Regions from separate parts of the Cyanobium sp. NIES-981 genome, predicted to be linked through region 1. Evidence: predicted binding sites of a transcription regulator. Region 1 holds the regulator's gene; the other holds the start of a gene.
The links. The regulator NtcA, encoded in region 1, controls nitrogen genes in cyanobacteria. The targets are predictions, from matches to a motif close to GTANCNNNNGNTAC.
Positions count from the first base shown of each region.

Region 2: the regulator NtcA is predicted to act here: its motif matches at 4,712-4,725, upstream of CBM981_RS05080 (aspartate carbamoyltransferase).

Region 1 is NZ_LT578417.1:1,743,447-1,751,824, forward strand. Features, by position in the region: gene CBM981_RS09025 (lytic transglycosylase domain-containing protein) at 1-470, shown strand, start outside; gene CBM981_RS09030 (hypothetical protein) at 502-1,050, opposite strand; gene CBM981_RS09035 (NIL domain-containing protein) at 1,047-1,460, opposite strand; gene CBM981_RS09040 (thioredoxin domain-containing protein) at 1,531-2,091, shown strand; gene thyX (FAD-dependent thymidylate synthase) at 2,112-2,837, shown strand; gene dcd (dCTP deaminase) at 2,863-3,456, opposite strand; gene CBM981_RS09055 (cob(I)yrinic acid a,c-diamide adenosyltransferase) at 3,468-4,139, opposite strand; gene ntcA (global nitrogen regulator NtcA) at 4,371-5,111, shown strand; gene CBM981_RS09065 (DUF3084 domain-containing protein) at 5,178-6,389, shown strand; gene CBM981_RS09070 (resolvase) at 6,386-6,877, shown strand; gene CBM981_RS09075 (DUF3146 family protein) at 6,887-7,144, opposite strand; gene pth (aminoacyl-tRNA hydrolase) at 7,149-7,784, opposite strand; gene CBM981_RS09085 (TatA/E family twin arginine-targeting protein translocase) at 7,847-8,173, opposite strand; gene psbH (photosystem II reaction center phosphoprotein PsbH) at 8,198-8,378, opposite strand, start outside.
Region 2 is NZ_LT578417.1:998,512-1,006,889, forward strand. Features, by position in the region: gene CBM981_RS05045 (DUF3318 domain-containing protein) at 66-701, shown strand; gene rsfS (ribosome silencing factor) at 694-1,104, shown strand; gene CBM981_RS05055 (CGLD27 family protein) at 1,113-1,607, shown strand; gene CBM981_RS05060 (asparaginase) at 1,633-2,604, shown strand; tRNA gene CBM981_RS05065 (tRNA-Met) at 2,669-2,745, shown strand; gene CBM981_RS15590 (hypothetical protein) at 2,813-2,959, shown strand; gene CBM981_RS05070 (urea transporter) at 2,952-4,391, shown strand; gene CBM981_RS05075 (hypothetical protein) at 4,437-4,625, shown strand; gene CBM981_RS05080 (aspartate carbamoyltransferase) at 4,845-5,933, shown strand; gene asnB (asparagine synthase (glutamine-hydrolyzing)) at 6,001-8,067, shown strand; gene CBM981_RS05090 (DUF1028 domain-containing protein) at 8,037-8,378, opposite strand, start outside.

The DNA of each region.
Region 1 (8,378 bases):
TCAGCCAGGCCGAGCCCGCCTTCGTGGATGTGCTGAACCAGGCCGGGCAGCAGGAGCGGGTGCCGGCCGCGCTGCTGGCGGCGGTGGCCAAGCAGGAGTCACGCTTCAGCCCAGCCGTCCGTTCCCCCGTGGGCGCGGTGGGCCTGCTGCAGCTGATGCCGGAGACCGCCGCCGAGCTGGCCGGCGGCCCGACCACGCCCGACAGCCTGGAGAACCCGGAGCTGAACGCCACCCTGGGGGGCCGCTACCTGCGGCAGCTGATGGACCGCTGGCAGGGCAACCCCTTCCTGGTGGCCGCCAGCTACAACGCAGGGCCCCAAGCGGCGGCCGGCTGGAGCAACCCCCGGCTGAAGACGCTGCCGGAGTGGTGGGTGGAAGCCATCCCCTACCCCGAGACACGCCTGTACGTGAAGAAGGTGCTGGGCAACCTCTGGACCTACCAGAACACCGATCTGCCCCTCTGCAGCTGAGCCCCTGCCCGGCGCTGGTCCCCCTGTCCGCCTAGACCGCCCCAGCCAGCCAGCGCCCCACCGCCGCCCCCAGCAGCACCACGGTGGCGAAGGCCAGGGCCAGGTTCTGGGCCGGCGGCACGATGCGCAGGCGGGCCAGATCCAGCCGGGCCAGCAGCACAGCCGAAGCCAGGATCAGCATGTTGCCCAGCACCTTGAGGTGCAGCAGATAGAGCCCGCCCACGGTCACCAGCAGCAGGGTGAGCACCAGCGTCACCACCCGGCTGGCGGCCATCAGCTCCGACAGCCTGCGCATCATCAGTTCGGGCATGGTGCACACCACCACCACCATCAGGGCGTGCAGACAGTCGATCGACCAGAACACGTGGTAGAGGATCTCAGCATCCATCGCTCCCGCACCGGAAGACGCGGCCTGCCCGCCCCCGATGGCGAAGGCGGAGCCGGAAAGCCCCCAGTGCAGTCCCTCGTAGACCGCGATCACGGCCAGCAGAAGCAGCATCGGAGCGCGGAAGGGGAGAACCAGAATCCGCAGCAACGACAGCAGCGCCGACATCACGGCTTCGGTCAGCGCGCTGATCACGACGGGTCCAGCACCAGGGCGATGGCCTCCAGCGGGCAGCTGGGGATGCACTGCTCACAGACCAGACAGCGCTGGGCGTCGAACTGCAGCTGCCAGTCCGGGGCGGCGAAGCGCAAGGCGCCACTCGGGCAGACGCTCGAGCAGATGCCGCAGTCGACACAGCGCTGGCGGTCCACGGCGATCTGCCCCGGGGCCCGGTTCAGGCCCAGTCCCTGGCTTTCCAGCCAGACCTCGGCGGCCTCCAGTTCGTCGATATCGCCGGAGAGCTCCACCACCATGGTGCCGCTCTGGTTCGGGGCGATCTGGGCCCGCAGGATCTTGGCGGCGATGTCGAAGTCCACCGCCAGGCGGTAGGTGATCGGCTGATGCACCGCCTCGCGGGGGAAATGGAGAGTGAGTCGCCGCTTCACGGGTCAACGGGCCTGACAGGGCTGGCAGAGTGCAGCGCAAGCGCAGCAGTCCTCTCCAAAGCTATCCACGATGAGCAACTCCCCTGATGCCCCACGTCCCGGCCGGCGTGAGCGTCTGGCCCTGGTGGTGATCGCCGCCCTGCTGGCCGCGGTGGTGCTCTGGCTGCGGGGTGGACTCCAGCCCCAGGCGCCCTTGGAGGCCCTGGCCCGGCGCTCCCCCGAGCTCCCGGTCGCCCTGGCCGACGGGCGCCCCACCCTGGTGGAGTTCTACGCCGACTGGTGCGAGGCCTGCCGCACCATGGCGCCGGCGATGGAGAACGTGGAATCCGGCTACCGCGGCCGCCTGGATGTGGTGCTGCTCAACGTGGACAACCCGCGCTGGCAGCCCGAGCTGGAGCGGTTCGCGGTGAACGGCATCCCCCAGCTCGAGCTGTTCGACCGCCGCGGTGACTCCGTCGGCCGCTCGATCGGCGCCCGCAGCCAGCCCGAGCTGCTCGCCCTGGCGGAGGCCCTGGTGAGCGATCAGCCCCTGCCGCCACTGCCCGGGGTGGGTGCGGTGAGTCCCCTGGCCGGAATCGAGTCCGGGGTCGAGGCGGCTGGCACCATGGCAGGACCACGCAGCCACGGCTGAGATCCTCACCACCCCTCGCCATGGATTCCCGCTTCCGCGTGGCGCTGATCGCCGCCACGCCCAACCCCCAGCAGTGCGTCTACGCCGGGATGCACCAGGACTACAGCGAAGACTTCGTGGCATTGGACCGGGCCGGTTGGCCCGACGAGCGCCAGGCCGGTGAGATCTGCGTCAAACGGCTGCTGGCCGGGGAACGGGGCCATTACGGCCCGCTCGAGCACGCCCAGATCGTGCTCAACGTGGGCTGGTTTCCCCACTCGGTGATGCAGCAGGCACGCACCCACCGGGTGGGTGTGAGTTTCGATGTGCAGTCGATGCGCTACACAGGCGAGCGCATCTGCCGGGCCGCCAACGGCGAGCTGGACCTGGAGGAGGTGTTCTATCTGCGGCCGGTCGGCAGCTATGCCGACCGCCAGGGCAAGAAGTACGTCTACGCGGAAGAGCAGCGCTCGCTTGACCTCGACCTCTGCCGCCGGGCCGCCGAGCGCTATCGCGACCTGCTGGCCGCCGGTTTCGCCGAGGAGCACGCCCGCGGCCTGCTGCCGTTCGACTACCGCCAGCACTTCGTGGTGAGTTTCACCCTGCGGGCCCTGCTGCATTTCCTGGACCTGCGGGCCAAGCTCGACGCCCAGCAGGAGATCCGGGAGCTCTGCGATCTGATCTGGCCCCACCTGCAGAGCTGGACGCCGGAGATCGCCGCCTGGTACGAGAAGAGCCGGCTGCACCGGGCCCGTCTGGCCCCCTGATCGCGCCGGGGGAAGCGTGTCTGGGCTACACCCGCGCCAGGGTCACGCGCTCCGGCTGATGCTGGTATTTGCCCGCACGATCGTGGTAAGTGGTGTCACAGGGATCGCCCTCGAAGAAGAGCAACTGACAGATGCCCTCGTTGGCGTAGATCCTGCAGTCGGCCCCGGAGGAATTGCTGAACTCCAGGGTGAGATGCCCCTCCCAGCTGGCCTCGGCCGGGGTGGTGTTCACGATGATGCCGAGGCGCGCGTAGGTGCTCTTGCCCAGGCAGATCACCGTGATGTTGGCGGGCACGCGCATGCGCTCCAGCGCCACTCCGAGGCCGTAGGAATGGGCCGGGAGGATGAAATAGGAGCCGTCCTCGTCGTCATGCAGGGGAGCGGGCTCCAGGTTGGCCGGATTGAACCGCTTGGGGTTCATCACCGTGCCGGGCACGTGCCGGAAGATCAGAAACTCCTGGGGCGAGAGACGCAGGTCGTAGCCATAGGAGGAACAGCCGTAGCTGAGCACAGGGCGGGCCGCCTGCTCAGGCTCCAGATGGCGCACCAGGCTGGCCTGAAACGGCTCCAGCATTCCGCTGGCCGCCTGCTGCTTGATCCAACGGTCGTTCTTGAGCATGGGGAGTGGAGCTAGAAGCCGCGGCGGAGCTGGGTCACCTGATCGGCCAGCGCCATCAGCTCAGGACCCATGCAAGGCCCGGTCAGGATGACATCCAGGTGCGGGGGGCGCTGCTCGAGGGTGGTGAGCACCTCCTCCATGGGCACATAGCCGAGCTCCACGGCCAGGCCGAGCTCATCGAGCACCATCAGATCCACGGCACCCTGGAGCAGCTGCTGACGGCTGTAGGCCCACACCGCCTGCACAGCCTCCAGCACGGAGGGATCATGATCCCGGGCCGGCTCGGCCAGGCAGGCGACCACGGCGGGGCGGAGCCACTGGAGCCGGCCGCACAGCCAGGGGCTGGCGGCCAGGCCCTGATCCACGCCGCCCTTGAGCAGCTGGCTCACCAGCACGCGGCTGCCCAGCCCCGCGCTGCGCAGGGCCTGGCTGAGCACGGAATTGGCGCTGCCCCGGAAGGGGGCGGTGTGCACCTGGAGCATGCCTTCGGGCTGCGCGGCCAGACGCACGGGCAGGGCGGCGGGCGGCAGGGGCCGGTGGGAGGGCAGGGGCGTGGTGTCGGTGGCGGCGGAAGCGAGCACCTCGAGCCGCGGGGAACGGCGGGAGGGGAGGGCCGCCACCCTGGCAGGCCCGGCCGGTTCGGCGCTGCCGGAGCCCGGGCTGGTCGTGAGACTGGCGGCCATGGCCCTGCAGCGACGCAGGACTGAATGTAGCGGCATCCCGCCGTAGCGCAGCGCACAGACACCACCCCTGGTGGGAACAGGTGTATCACCGGCACAGGCCGCTGCCCGGTCGCGGTTGGCCACGACAACAGCGGCGGTGCCGCCAGGTCCGCCGACCAACAAAGCGTGACGATTGCTACACGAAGGCCCCGGCCTGATCTTTAGGGTCCGGCCATCTGCCTTCCCCACCCCATGGTTGGCGCCTCGCGCGGCTTCAGCAGGACCGCCAACACCCCCAGCAGTGGGGCCCCCGGGGTGGTGAGCGGCATCGGATCGGCGGGCCAGAACACCCAGACGCTGCTGGAGGTGATCCGAAGCCTGGCCGGCAGCAGCATCGAGACGATCGAGCGCAGCAAGACCATCTTTTTTCCGGGCGATCCCGCCGAGCGGGTCTACCTGCTGCGTCGCGGCGCCGTGAGGCTCTCCCGCGTGTACGAGTCGGGGGAGGAGATCACGGTGGCCCTGCTGCGGGAGAACAGCCTCTTCGGTGTGCTCTCCCTGCTCACCGGCCAGCGCTCGGATCGCTTCTACCACGCCATCGCCTTTACCCGGGTGGAGCTCCTCAGCGCGCCGGCGAGCTCGGTGCGCAAGGCGATCGAGCAGGACGCCAGCGTGGGACTGCTGTTGCTCCAGGGCCTCTCCTCCAGGATCCTGCAGACCGAGACCATGATCGAAACCCTCACCCACCGGGACATGAGTTCCCGGCTGGTGAGCTTTCTGCTGGTGCTCTGCCGTGACTTCGGGGTTCCCGGCACCGAAGGCATCACCATCGATCTGCGGCTCTCCCACCAGGCCATCGCCGAGGCGATCGGCTCGACCCGGGTGACGATCACCCGGCTGCTGGGGGACCTGCGCAACGAGGGGCTTGTGCAGATCGATCGCAAGAAGATCACGGTGTTCGACCCGATCGCCCTGGCCAAGCGGTTCAGCTGAGCCAGTGACCGGGCCGGGCCGGCCATCGCCGCCAAGGCGGGATACTGACCCCGTTGGGGAGAGCCTGTGTCGGGCTGGCTGCTGATCCTGGCGCTGCTGGTGCTGGGTGGCGTTCTCGCCACCCTGGGGGATCGCCTGGGCAGCCGTGTCGGCAAGGCGCGCCTGAGCCTGTTCAACCTGCGGCCGCGGCGCACAGCGGTGCTGATCACCGTGCTCACCGGCAGCCTGATCAGTGCGGTGTCGCTCGGGCTGATGCTGCTGGTGAGTGAGCGGCTGCGCACCGGCCTGTTCGAACTCGAGCGGCTCGAGGAGCGCTTGAGCACCACCAGGACGCAGCTGGAGGCGAGCCGCCAGAGACTCACCTCCAGCCAGGCGGAGGTGGCCCGTGCGCAGCAGGGCCAGCGCCGGGTGCAGAAGGAGCTCGCCCAGGCCGAGCGCCAGGCCACCGCCCTGCGCCGCGAACTGGCTCCCCTCCAGGCCCAGCGCGCCCGGCTCGAGCAGGAACGCGACCGGCTGGCCCGGGTGGTGAGCGGCCGTGACGCCGAGATCAAGCGCACCGAAGCCGAGCTGAAGAGCGTGCGCGAGAAGATCGCCGCCGGAGCGAAGGAACTGGAGGAACTCGAGACCAACCTGATCGCCCTGCGCCGCGGCGATGTGGTGATCTCCACCGGGCAGCCCCTGGCCAGCGCCAAGGTGAAGCTGGAGCGTCCCGACCAGGCGAAGGAGGTGATCACCACGCTGCTCCAGCAGGCCAACATCAATGCATTCAGGCGGGTGCTGCCCGGCCAGCCGGTGGATCGTCAGATCCTGCTGGTGCCCAGCAACGACATCGCCCGGCTGGAAAGCCTGCTGGCCCGCCCGGGCAGCTGGGTGGTGAGCATCCTCTCGGCGGCCAACGTGCTGCGCGGTGAGCGGCAGGTGCTGGCCTTCCCGGACCTCCGCCCCAACCGCCAGGTTGTGGAGAAGGGCGAGGTGATGGCCCGCACCACGATCGAGGCCGACCTGCGCAGCCCGGAGCAGCTGGTGCGGCGGCTCAACCTGCTGCTGGCGGCGGCCTACGCCCAGGCCCAGCGGCAGGGCACCCTCGTGGATGGCCTGCAATTCGATGCCGCGAGTTTCAACCAGCTGGCCCGGACCCTGGCGGAACGGCCCGCCGCCACGGTGGTGCAGCTCGAGGCGGTGGCCCTGCGCGATGCCGACACCCCGGACCCGATCACCGTGGAGCTGCGGATCCTTGGCGGTTGGCAGAACCCTCCCGCGCGGCCGCCACGACCATGACCGGCCATCGCGGCAGTCCGGCGGGGGACCCAGAGCAGCCGCCGCTGTTGGCGGGCCTGGATCCAGGCCGCAGCAAGTGCGGCCTGGTGCTGGTTGACCGCGAGGCTGGCCAGGTGCTGCAGGCCGCGATCCTGCCTCCCCCCCAGGCGCTGGCCCTGCTGGCCGCGTGGCACGAGCAGCGGGGGTTGCGCCAGGTGGTGCTGGGTGACGGCACCGGCAGCCGGCCCTGGCCGCAGTGGCTGCGCCGGCTGACCCTGGAGCCCCTGAGCGTGGAGGAGCGCGGCACTACCCTGGCGGCGCGCACCCGCTACTGGGAGCTGCGCCGCAGGCCCAGCTGGCGCCAGCTGCTGCCCCGCGGGCTGCGCCTCCCTCCACGCGACATCGACGATGTGGTGGCCCAGCTGCTGGTGGAGCGCTGGCTCGGCCGCCGCTTCCGCAGGTCCGCCGATGGGGTGCTGCGGACCTGGCCCGTCCCGCCGGAGGCCTGAGGCGGACACCTAGAAGCGGGCTCGCACCGTGAAGGCATAGTCCCCGCCCGGTTCGAGCTGGTAGTCCGCCTTGAGCAGAAAGCGCAGCAGCGCGTCCTGGATCAGGGCCCGGCCCAGGGAGGGCTCCACGCAGAGTTCACCCCGGTCGAAGGCCCAGCTGAAGGTCCAGTGGAACCCACCGGCGCTCACCTCCCCCTCCAGCCGGCGGTGGCTGAAGCTCTGGTGCAGCACGCGCAGCTGGGCTGTGGTGGCTGGCAGAGGGGCCATGGGGTCAGGCTGACGGTGTCTCGGGCTGAAAACTGTTCAAACGATTACCGGCACGCTCCACGCCGAGGCGCTGAATCAGACCGATGCCGGACTCCACCTCGTGGAGCACCGCCTCCAGGCAGGGCTGTTCCGCCGGACTGAAACGCCCCAGCACATGCCCCACGGTACGGGCCCGCCGCTCCGCCGGGTTCTGGGCCGGCGCACCGATGCCGATCCGCAGGCGCGGAAAGTCCTGGGTGCCCAGGTGGCTGATGGTGCTGCGCAGCCCGTTGTGTCCGCCCGCGCTGCCGCTGGCCCGCAGGCGCAGCTTGCCCAGTGGCAGATCCATGTCGTCCACCACCACGAGCAGCTCAGCCGGATGGAGGGAGAACCAGTCCAGGGCGGCGCGAATCGAGCGGCCGCTGTCGTTCATGTAGGTCTGGGGCATGAGCAACCGCAGACGGCGCTCGCCCTGACCGACATCGGCCAGCAGTCCATGCAGCCTGGACTGCTGGCGGAAACGCCCTCCCCAGGCCTGGGCAAGACGCTCCAGAGCCATGAAACCGACGTTGTGCCGGGTGCCGGCATAGCGGCTGCCGGGATTGCCGAGCCCCACCACCAACTGCAGGCGTGCCGGCTGGGGCGTGGGATCGGTGGGCAACGGTTCAGAGGATCACGGCGACGGCTCTCCCGCAGCGATCGCGGGAGGGGCCCGGAGCGGGCTCAGGCGCCGGTGGACGGCTCCGACGCAGGTTGGCTGACGGGTTCTTGGCTGACGGGTTCGGAGGCAGAGGGAACGGCGGATGGCTGCTCGGACTCAGCGACCGGCGAGGCGCCGAGGGCGGGAGCCGCGTCCTCTCCCGAGGAGCTCTCCGCCGTGGCAATGGCTGTGCGGAACTCCTTCTCGAATTCCGAAGAGGCCGATTGGAAACCCTTCAGGGTGCGCCCCAGGGTGCGCCCCAGCTCAGGCAGGCGCTTCGGACCGAACACAAGGAGGCCGATGGCGGCGATCACCGCCATCTCGGGTAAGCCGATTCCGAAGATATTCATCGGGGAGAGGGTGGGCGGCGCGGATCAGCCCGCACCGTTCCAGTTCACGTTGATGCCTTCGAGCAGCAGCGACTGGTTGTACAGCTGGAGGATCACCAGCAGAAACACCAGGAACAGCAGCATGAAGATGCCCATGACGGGCGTGGTTCCCCAGCCGGGAACAACCTTGCCGTATTCGGAGTTGAGGGGACGCAGCAGGTCTCCG
Region 2 (8,378 bases), 740 kb from region 1:
AGGGACAACGGGGCCTCACCGCCGGTGGTGGCTAGGGTGGTGGCCCCAATCCTCCAGACCCGTCGATGAGCGAACTCCAGCGCCTGAAGGGGCTGCTGCCTCCCGAAATGCAGAGCTGGGTGTTCGTGGAAGCCGCAGCTTCGGTGGAGCCCCCGCTGATCACCATCGAGGAGATCGGCCGCGACGAGATCGAAATCCAGCTCGACCTCGAGAAGTGGGACGCGCTGGCCCTGGACCACCGCAACCTGCTCTTCTGGCATGAGGTGGGCCGCATTCAGAACGATGCGGTGCCCCGCGACGGCTGGGAGATGGCCGCGCTGGCGATCGGCCTCGGCGGTGCCATCGGGGAGCTGTGGGTGCAGGACGGTCTGCTGCTGCTGATGGCGCTCGGCCTCTCGGGCTTCGCCGGCTACCGGCTCTACCTGAAGAACAACTCCGAGAAGCGCCTGCAGGACGCCATCAGCGCCGACGAACGGGCCATCGACCTGGCCTGCCGCTTCGGCTACACCCTGCCCAATGCCTACAAGAGCCTGGGGGGAGCGCTCAAGGAGCTCGCCGAGCAGACCCGCAAGAAGAAGAAGCGCTCCTTCTACGAAGACCGGCTCGAAGCCCTGCGCAAGAGCGCCGCCAAAGCCCGTGCGGAAATGGCCCAGCAGCAGGGATCCCGCCAGTCGGTCACCAGTGAGAACGTGTATGGCTGAGCCACTCCTGCAGCCCTCCGCCACACCCCGGGATCCCCAGACCGAGGCGCTGGCCATGCTGGTGGCCGAGGCCTGCGACGACCGCAAGGCCGTGGATATCCGCCTGATCCGGGTGGATGAAGTGTCGTCGCTGGCCGACTGGTTCGTGATCTGCAGCGGCCTCTCCGACGTGCAGGTGCGTGCCATCGCCCGCTCGGTGGAGGAGAAGCTCGAGGAGACGCTGGGACGGCTGCCCCTGCGCCGGGAAGGCCAGGCCGAGGGCCGCTGGGTGCTGCTCGACTACGGCGAGGTGATCGTGCACGTGCTCACCCCGGCCGAGCGCAGCTACTACGACCTCGAATCCTTCTGGGGTCACGGCGAACAGGTGCCCTACCTAGGCTCGGATCCCGCACCCGCCGTCTGACGTTCGCCATGGAGCTGCTGGGGCCCTGTCCGGTGCCTGTCGAGCAGCGTCCGCTGCGGCAGTACGAGGAACTGAGCCGCTCCTGGTTCTTCGCCTGGCCCGCCGCAAGCCTCCCCGGCCTGCTGCGTCCGCTGGCGGTGAGCTGGCTGTCCGTGCTGCCCATCACCGTGCTGGTGGCGAGCGGCAGCTGGGTGCTGCGTCACGACCCGGCCCGCATGGTGGCGGCGGGCGCGGTGGCGGCCATCGCCCTGCCCACCCTGCTGCTGGTGCGGCAGTGGCTGGGCTGGAGCACCATCCACCAGCGGCTGGTGAGCGAGCGGGTGGAGTACGAGGAATCCGGCTGGTACGACGGCCAGGTCTGGGAGAAGCCCCTGGCCTGGCGCCAGCAGGATCTGCTGGTGGCCCGCCACCAGGTGCGGCCCATCCTGGCGCGGCTGCAGCAGGCCATCGGCCTGGCCGCCACCCTGATGCTGCTGGGGGCGAGCCTCTGTCAGGCTCTGTGAGCACGGCCAGACCGACCGGCTCCCCATGACCCTGTCCTCCAGCTTCGGCGGTACCGGCCGCTCCAGCATTCCGCCCCTGGAGGTGCGGCTGCTGCGCAACAGCATCGTCGAGTCGCACCACCGGGTCCACGCCGTGGTCTGCGATGGGCGGGGACGGGTGCTGATGCGCGCCGGTGATCCCCAGCAGCTGAGCTTCGTGCGCTCAGCGCTCAAACCCTTCCAGGCTTCGGTGTTCGTGGCCAGCGGGGCGGCGGATCAGGTGAACTGCGGCGATCGCGGCCTGGCCATCGCCTGTGCCTCCCACGCCGGCACCTCCCGCCACGCCCGCGAGGCGTTCCGGCTGCTCTGGGGCGCCGAAGTGGAGGCCGAACAGCTGCAGAGCCCGGTGCCCGAGCTCGGCAGCAGCCCGCTGGAGCACAACTGCTCCGGCAAACACGCCGCCTTCCTGGCCACCTGCCGGCGGATGGGCTGGAGCCTGGAGAGCTACCTGCAGCTGGAGCACCCGCTGCAGCAGGAGGTGCTCAAGCGGGTGGCCGAACTGCTGGGCCTGCCGGCGGCGGAGCTGGTGGCGGCCCGCGATGACTGCGGGGCGCCCACCCTGCAGCTGCAGCTGGCCCAGATGGCCCTGCTCTACGCCCACCTCGGTGCCGGCGCCCAGCCGGATCTGGAGCGGCTCAGCCGCGCCATGCTCAGCCACCCTGATCTGGTGGCGGGCGAGGGGCGCTTCGACACCGAACTGATGCGGCGCGGCCACGGCCAGGTGCTCAGCAAGGGGGGAGCGGAGGGAATCCAGTGCCTGAGCCGGGTCGGCGAAGGGCTGGGGGTGGCCGTGAAGGTGGAGGACGGATCGGCCCGTGCCAAGCACGCCGTGGCCCTCCATCTGCTGGAGCAGCTCGACTGGCTCACCCCCATGACCCTCGAGGAGCTGCGCCAGCAGTTCATGGAGCCGGCCCCCCATCTGAAGCTGGAGGTGGTGGGGGAGCTGCGCTTCGACTGAGAAGCCTGGCCAGAGCGGGCCCACCTGTAGCGGCGGACACCGGCTGGTACAATTTCTTTTGTGCCGCGGGGTAGAGCAGCCTGGTAGCTCGTCGGGCTCATAACCCGAAGGTCGCGAGTTCAAATCTCGCCCCCGCCACCACTTGATTGCTCCCAACCAAGCTCCGGATTTCCGGGGCTTTTTTTGTGTTCAGCCTCCCATCCGCCTGATGCCTCTGGCCCCCACCGAGCTGCAGCAGGCCCTCCTCATCTTCGGGCTGGGCGGGCTGGTCACGCTGGCCACGGTGGTGATGATCCTGCGCGGCCACCGGCGCTGGCACCGGCGCGATCCCTTCGACGACCCCAGCCATGACTGATGCCGGCCCGCCGATGCTGCCCCAGGGCACGGCCTGGATGCTGCTGGTGGGCTTCTCCGTGCTCTGGATCGCCCTGGGGATCTGGTGGGGCAAGCGCGGCAAGGGCGATGCCGACGACTACCTGCTCGCCGGCCGCAACATCGGCCTGGCCCTGAGCACCGCCACCCTGATGGCCAGCTGGGTCACGGGCAACACCACCCTCGCCGCACCGGAGGTGGGCTACACCCTGGGGCTCTGGGGCATGTTCGGCTATGCCCTGGCGGGCCTGGGCCTGTTCCTGTTCGCGCCGCTGGCCGTGCGGATCAAGCGGCTGATGCCCACGGCCCGCACCAGCGGCGACTTCGTGCGCCTGCGCTACGGCAGGGTCTGCTGGGCCATCTTCCTGGTGATCACCATGGCCTACACCCTGGGCTTCCTGATCACCCAGGGCATGGGGGCGGGCCTGCTGCTCCAGTCGCTCTCGGGCTTCGACTACCGCCTCGGCATGGTGTGCGTGATCGGAGTGTCCACCATCTACACGCTGTTCGGCGGCATGCGCGCGGTGGTGGGCACCGACTTCATCCAGTCGATGCTGATCATGGGGCTGCTCGTGCTGGTGGCGGTGCTGGGCTTCAGCCGCTTCAGCAGCGACCAGGTGTATGCGGCCCTGGCGGCGGAGAACCCCTCCCGGCTCAACCTGCTGCTGCCCACCGGCCTGCTCTTCGCCTGGAACACCGGCCTGTTCAGCATGGGGGAGGTGTTCCACAACAACATCTGGTGGTCGCGGGTGTTCGCCAGCCGCTCCTCGGTGGTGTTCACCTCCTTCGTGCTGGGGGGGCTGGCCTGGGTCACGGTGCCGATCGTGACCGGCGCCATCGCCCTGACGGCCCTGGCCCAGAACCTGCCGATCCCCCAGGTGAACATGGTGTTCCCGATCGTCACCGCCCAGCTGCTCGGCAGCGGCGGCGCCGCGGTGGTGTTCGTGATCATCTTCGCCTCGCTCACCTCCACCCTCGACTCCCTGCTGGCCGCCAGTGCCGATCTCATCGCCGAGGACGTGGTGGCCCACTGGCTGCGGCCCGATGCCAGCGACCAGCAGATCCGTCAGGTGGCCCGCCAGGTGGTGGTGGGCCTGGGGCTGCTCACCATGGTGCTGTCGTGGCAGTACATCACTTCGATGTACCAGCTGCTGCTGTTCACCGGCGCGCTGGTGGCCTCCACCATCTGGCCGATCGCCATGGGGCTCTACTGGCGCCAGGCCAACCGTCAGGCGGCTTCGCTGGCCATGGTGCTGGGCTCGATCACCGGGCTGCTGGCCTACGGGCTGATCGCCCCCTACTGCGCCGCCCTGATCTCAGCCGCGGTGTCCGCCGTGGTGATGGGCCTCGGCAGTCACCTCTGGCCCGAGCGCTTCGAGTGGCGGCGGCTGGCCGGAACGCCCGAATCCACCTGAACCCGCTCCACCGCTCCAGTCCTGCCGCGACGCCCCGCCTCCGCCATGCCCCTGCCGGCCCTGACCCTCTCCCTCACCGCGGCTGCCGCAGCGGCGCCCGGCACCACCCAGTGGCTGCTGCCGCGGTCCCTGTTCAATCTGGTGGTGGTGGGGAGCATTGCCGGCCTCGTGCTCGCCACCCTGGTGATCCTCACGATCTGGGTGATCGAGTGGCGCGGCGGCAAGGTGTGGTGAAGCCTGTGGTGAGCCCCGGGGCGAGGCCTGCAGGGAGGTCAGGGATCGCTCGCCGACCGCAGGACACGGCGTGACACCGAGAAACGGTGCTTCTTGCTACCTCCAGCTGCAGGGATGTTGCAGAAAACACAAGATTTACGGACCACCTTGGTGAAGACGCCTAATGATGGAGAACTCCACACTTCATTCGCAACATCCCCAGCCCCGGGATCACGTCTGATGATGCACACGCCCCACTTCACCCGGCTCGGCCCAGACGTCTACGGGAACGCCCACCCCCAGGCCCTGCTGGAGCAGATCCGGGAGAACGGCAAGGCGCTGCAGGATCTGATGAATCAGCATGTGATCTCCACGCTGCAGTACAGCCCTGAATCACTTCTGCAGGTGTTCCGTCTGGCGGCGAAGTTCGAAAGCAACCCAGAGCGCTACATCCGCTTCAACAGCCCGCTGCAGCGGAAGATTCTGATCAACGCGTTCTACGAACCCAGCACCCGCACCCGCCTGTCCTTCGACAGTGCCTGGCACCGCCTCGGGGGTGACACGATCACCATCACCGACAGGAGCACCACCGGCATTGCCAAGGGCGAATCGCTGCGGGATGTGGCCGAAATGTTCAACAACTACGGCGATTGTGTGGTGCTGCGTGACACCAATGCCGAGGCGATCTACCAGATGAGCGAGTCGCTGAGAATTCCGATCATCAATGCGGGCAACGGCATCGATGAGCACCCAACCCAGGCCATGGCCGACCTCTACACCATCTTCAAGTGGCGGCCCGATCTGGTGGAGAAAGCTATCACCGAGCAAGCCCGGATCCGCATCGGTGTGGTGGGCATCCCCTGTCGGATGCGCACCGTGCGCTCGCTGCTGCGCATCCTCACCAAGTTTCCGCAGATGATCCGGGAGCTGGTGCTGTTCCACGAGCCGGGCATCGACCCCAGCGCGCCGGACACCTACTTCGACCCCGGCCAGCGGCAGGAGCTGGAGGCAGCCGGCATCAGCGTGATCACGAGCGACGACCTGATGGCGGCCATCCCGGAACTGGATGTGATCTACATCAATGCCATCGCCTGGGTGGGAGACAACTACGAGGTGCACGGCCGCAGCTTTCACCTCACGGCCGACCTTCCCTACAAGCCGGAGGCCATCATCCTCCACCCCCTCGCCCGCGGCGCCGAGCTGGGCACCTGCCTGGACCACAGCCCGCACAACTGGTACTTCTCCCAGGCCCGCGGCGCCGTGTTCATCCGCATGGCCCTGCTCACCTGCATGGTGGAGCGCACCGCCCAGGTGATGGACATCATCTGAGGGCGGCTCCAGGCCAGCCTCCAGGTGTTCTTCTCTTTCACTTCATTCACCAGCAGCTTCTCAACCTATGTGTGGCATCGGGGGAATCTTTCACCGCCAGGCCCAGCGGCCGATCGACGAGCAGCTGCTCGTCAACATGGCCGCCATCCAGGTGCACCGCGGCCCCGACGGCTTCGGGGTGCGCAGCCTGCCGGGCCAGGGGGTGGGCTTCTGCCACGCCAGGCTCTCGATCATCGATCTCGACGCCAACCGGGGCCGCCAGCCCTTCGTGTCCGAGGACGGCCAGCTGCTGATGGCCCACAACGGCGAGTTCTACGACTTCCAGGAGATCAGAGCCTCGCTCACCGCCCAGGGGGCCCGCTTCAGCAGCAAGAGCGACTCGGAGATTCTGCTGCGCCTTTACCAGCGCCAGGGCCTGGAGGCGAGTCTGCCGTTGCTGCGGGGCGAGTTCGCCTTCGCCCTGTTCGACCAGAGCCTCGATACCCTCGTGCTGGTGCGCGACCGCTTCGGCGTCAAACCCCAGTACTGGACCCTCACCGATGAGGGCCTGGTGTTCGGCTCCGAGCTCAAGGTGCTCTTCGCCCACCCTGGCGTGCAGCGGCGCTTCAGCTCCGAAGGGCTCTTCCATCAGCTGATGCAGACGATGGTGCCCGGCACCACCGCCTTCGAGGGGGTGCACCAGCTCAAGCCCGGCCACGTGCTCACGGTGCAGCGCCGGAACGGCGAGTTCGTGATCGACGACCAGCCCTACTGGGATGTGGACTTCCCCCGATCCGGCGAGCGCGATCCCGGCCGCAGCGAGGCCGAGCACATCGCCGCGGTGCGCCAGGCCCTGCTCGAGGCGGTGGAGGTGCGCATGGTGGCCGACGTGCCGGTGGGCTGCTACCTCTCCGGCGGCATCGATTCCTGCTCGATCCTGGGGCTGGCGGCGGCCGTGAGTCAGAACCCGGTGAAGGCGTTCACGATCGGCTTCGACGACAGCCGCTACGACGAGACACCGATCGCCACCGCCATGGCCGAGGCCACCGGCGCCGACCAGCTGGTGATGCGCCTCTCCGGCAACGAGCTCTATGGCCACCTGGAGGAGACGATCTGGCACACCGAACGCACGATCTACAACACCCTGGCGGTGGCCAAATTCCTGATGAGCCGGGAGGTGAACCGCTCCCACTACAAGGTGGTGATGACGGGCGAAGGCTCCGATGAGCTGTTCGGCGGCTACCCCGCCTTCCGCCGCGACATGTTCCTGCACGGTCTGGCCGAGCTGCCGGAGGCCGACCGGCAGGAATGGGAGCAGCTGCTGCAGGAGGCCAACCAGCTGGTGCAGGGCGCCATGCTGGCCGAGGAGCAGGTGCACGATCCGGCCCTGGAGGCGGTGGTGGGCTTCACCCCCAGCTGCCTGCAGCCCTGGCTGGCCTGTGCCCCGCTGGTGCCGGCGCTGCTGGCCCCGGAGCATCGCCGGGCCTGCGCCGGCTACGAGCCCGGCGCCGCCATCGCCGCCACCCTGGATCCCTCCCAGCTGGAGGGGCGCCATGCCCTGGACCGGGCCCAGTACGTGTGGATCAAGACCATGCTGGAAGGGCAGATCCTCACCTGGGGGGGCGACCGGGTCGACATGGCCCACGCCATGGAGGCCCGGCCGGCCTTCCTGGATCACCATCTGGCCGCCGTGGCGGTGCAGGTGCCACCGGAACTGCGCATCAAGGGCAAGACCGAGAAATACGTGCTGCGCGAAGCCATGCGGGGCCTGCTGCCCGAGCAGCTCTACCGCCGGGAGAAATTCGCCTTCATGGCCCCACCGGCCCACGCCGATGAGCAGAAGCGGGCCGCGATGCAGGCCCTGGCCGACCGCCACCTCAGCCCCGCGGCCATCGCCGAGGCGGGCCTGCTGGATGCCGCCGGCGTGGCCGAGCTGTTCCGTCGCCACGACGATCCGGACACCAGCGCGGCCACCCGGGTGCAGCTCGACGCCGTGATCAACCACCTGATCTGTGTGCAGATCATGCACCGGCTGTTCGTGGCGGCGGATCTGCCCACCCAGGCCCGGGAGCTCGCCGAGAAGCTCGGCTGGCGCCTGCACCAGGAGGAGGCCGCCGAGCCCGCCTACGCGCTGATCGGCATGTCTGAGGGCTGAGGCTCGGCCGGTTGCAGCTCGGCGTTCTGGGCCACCCCCAGGGTGGTGGGCAGGGTGGCCCGGAAGCCGGTGTAGTAAGGCTGTTCGATCTCCGCCAGGATCTCCCGCAGCGCCACCAGGGGCTCGGGATGGTGATCCACCCGGAAGTCGATGTGGGGATAGCTCTCCTGGTGCATCACCAGCAGCGCCGCCGACTGGCGGCCCCGATGGTCGCCGCCGTGGGCCTCAGCCGCCTCGAGGGCGAGCAGCAGGCGGTGCTCCAACGGCATCCCATGGCGCTCCGCGGCCATGTAGGCCTCGGCCATCGCCAG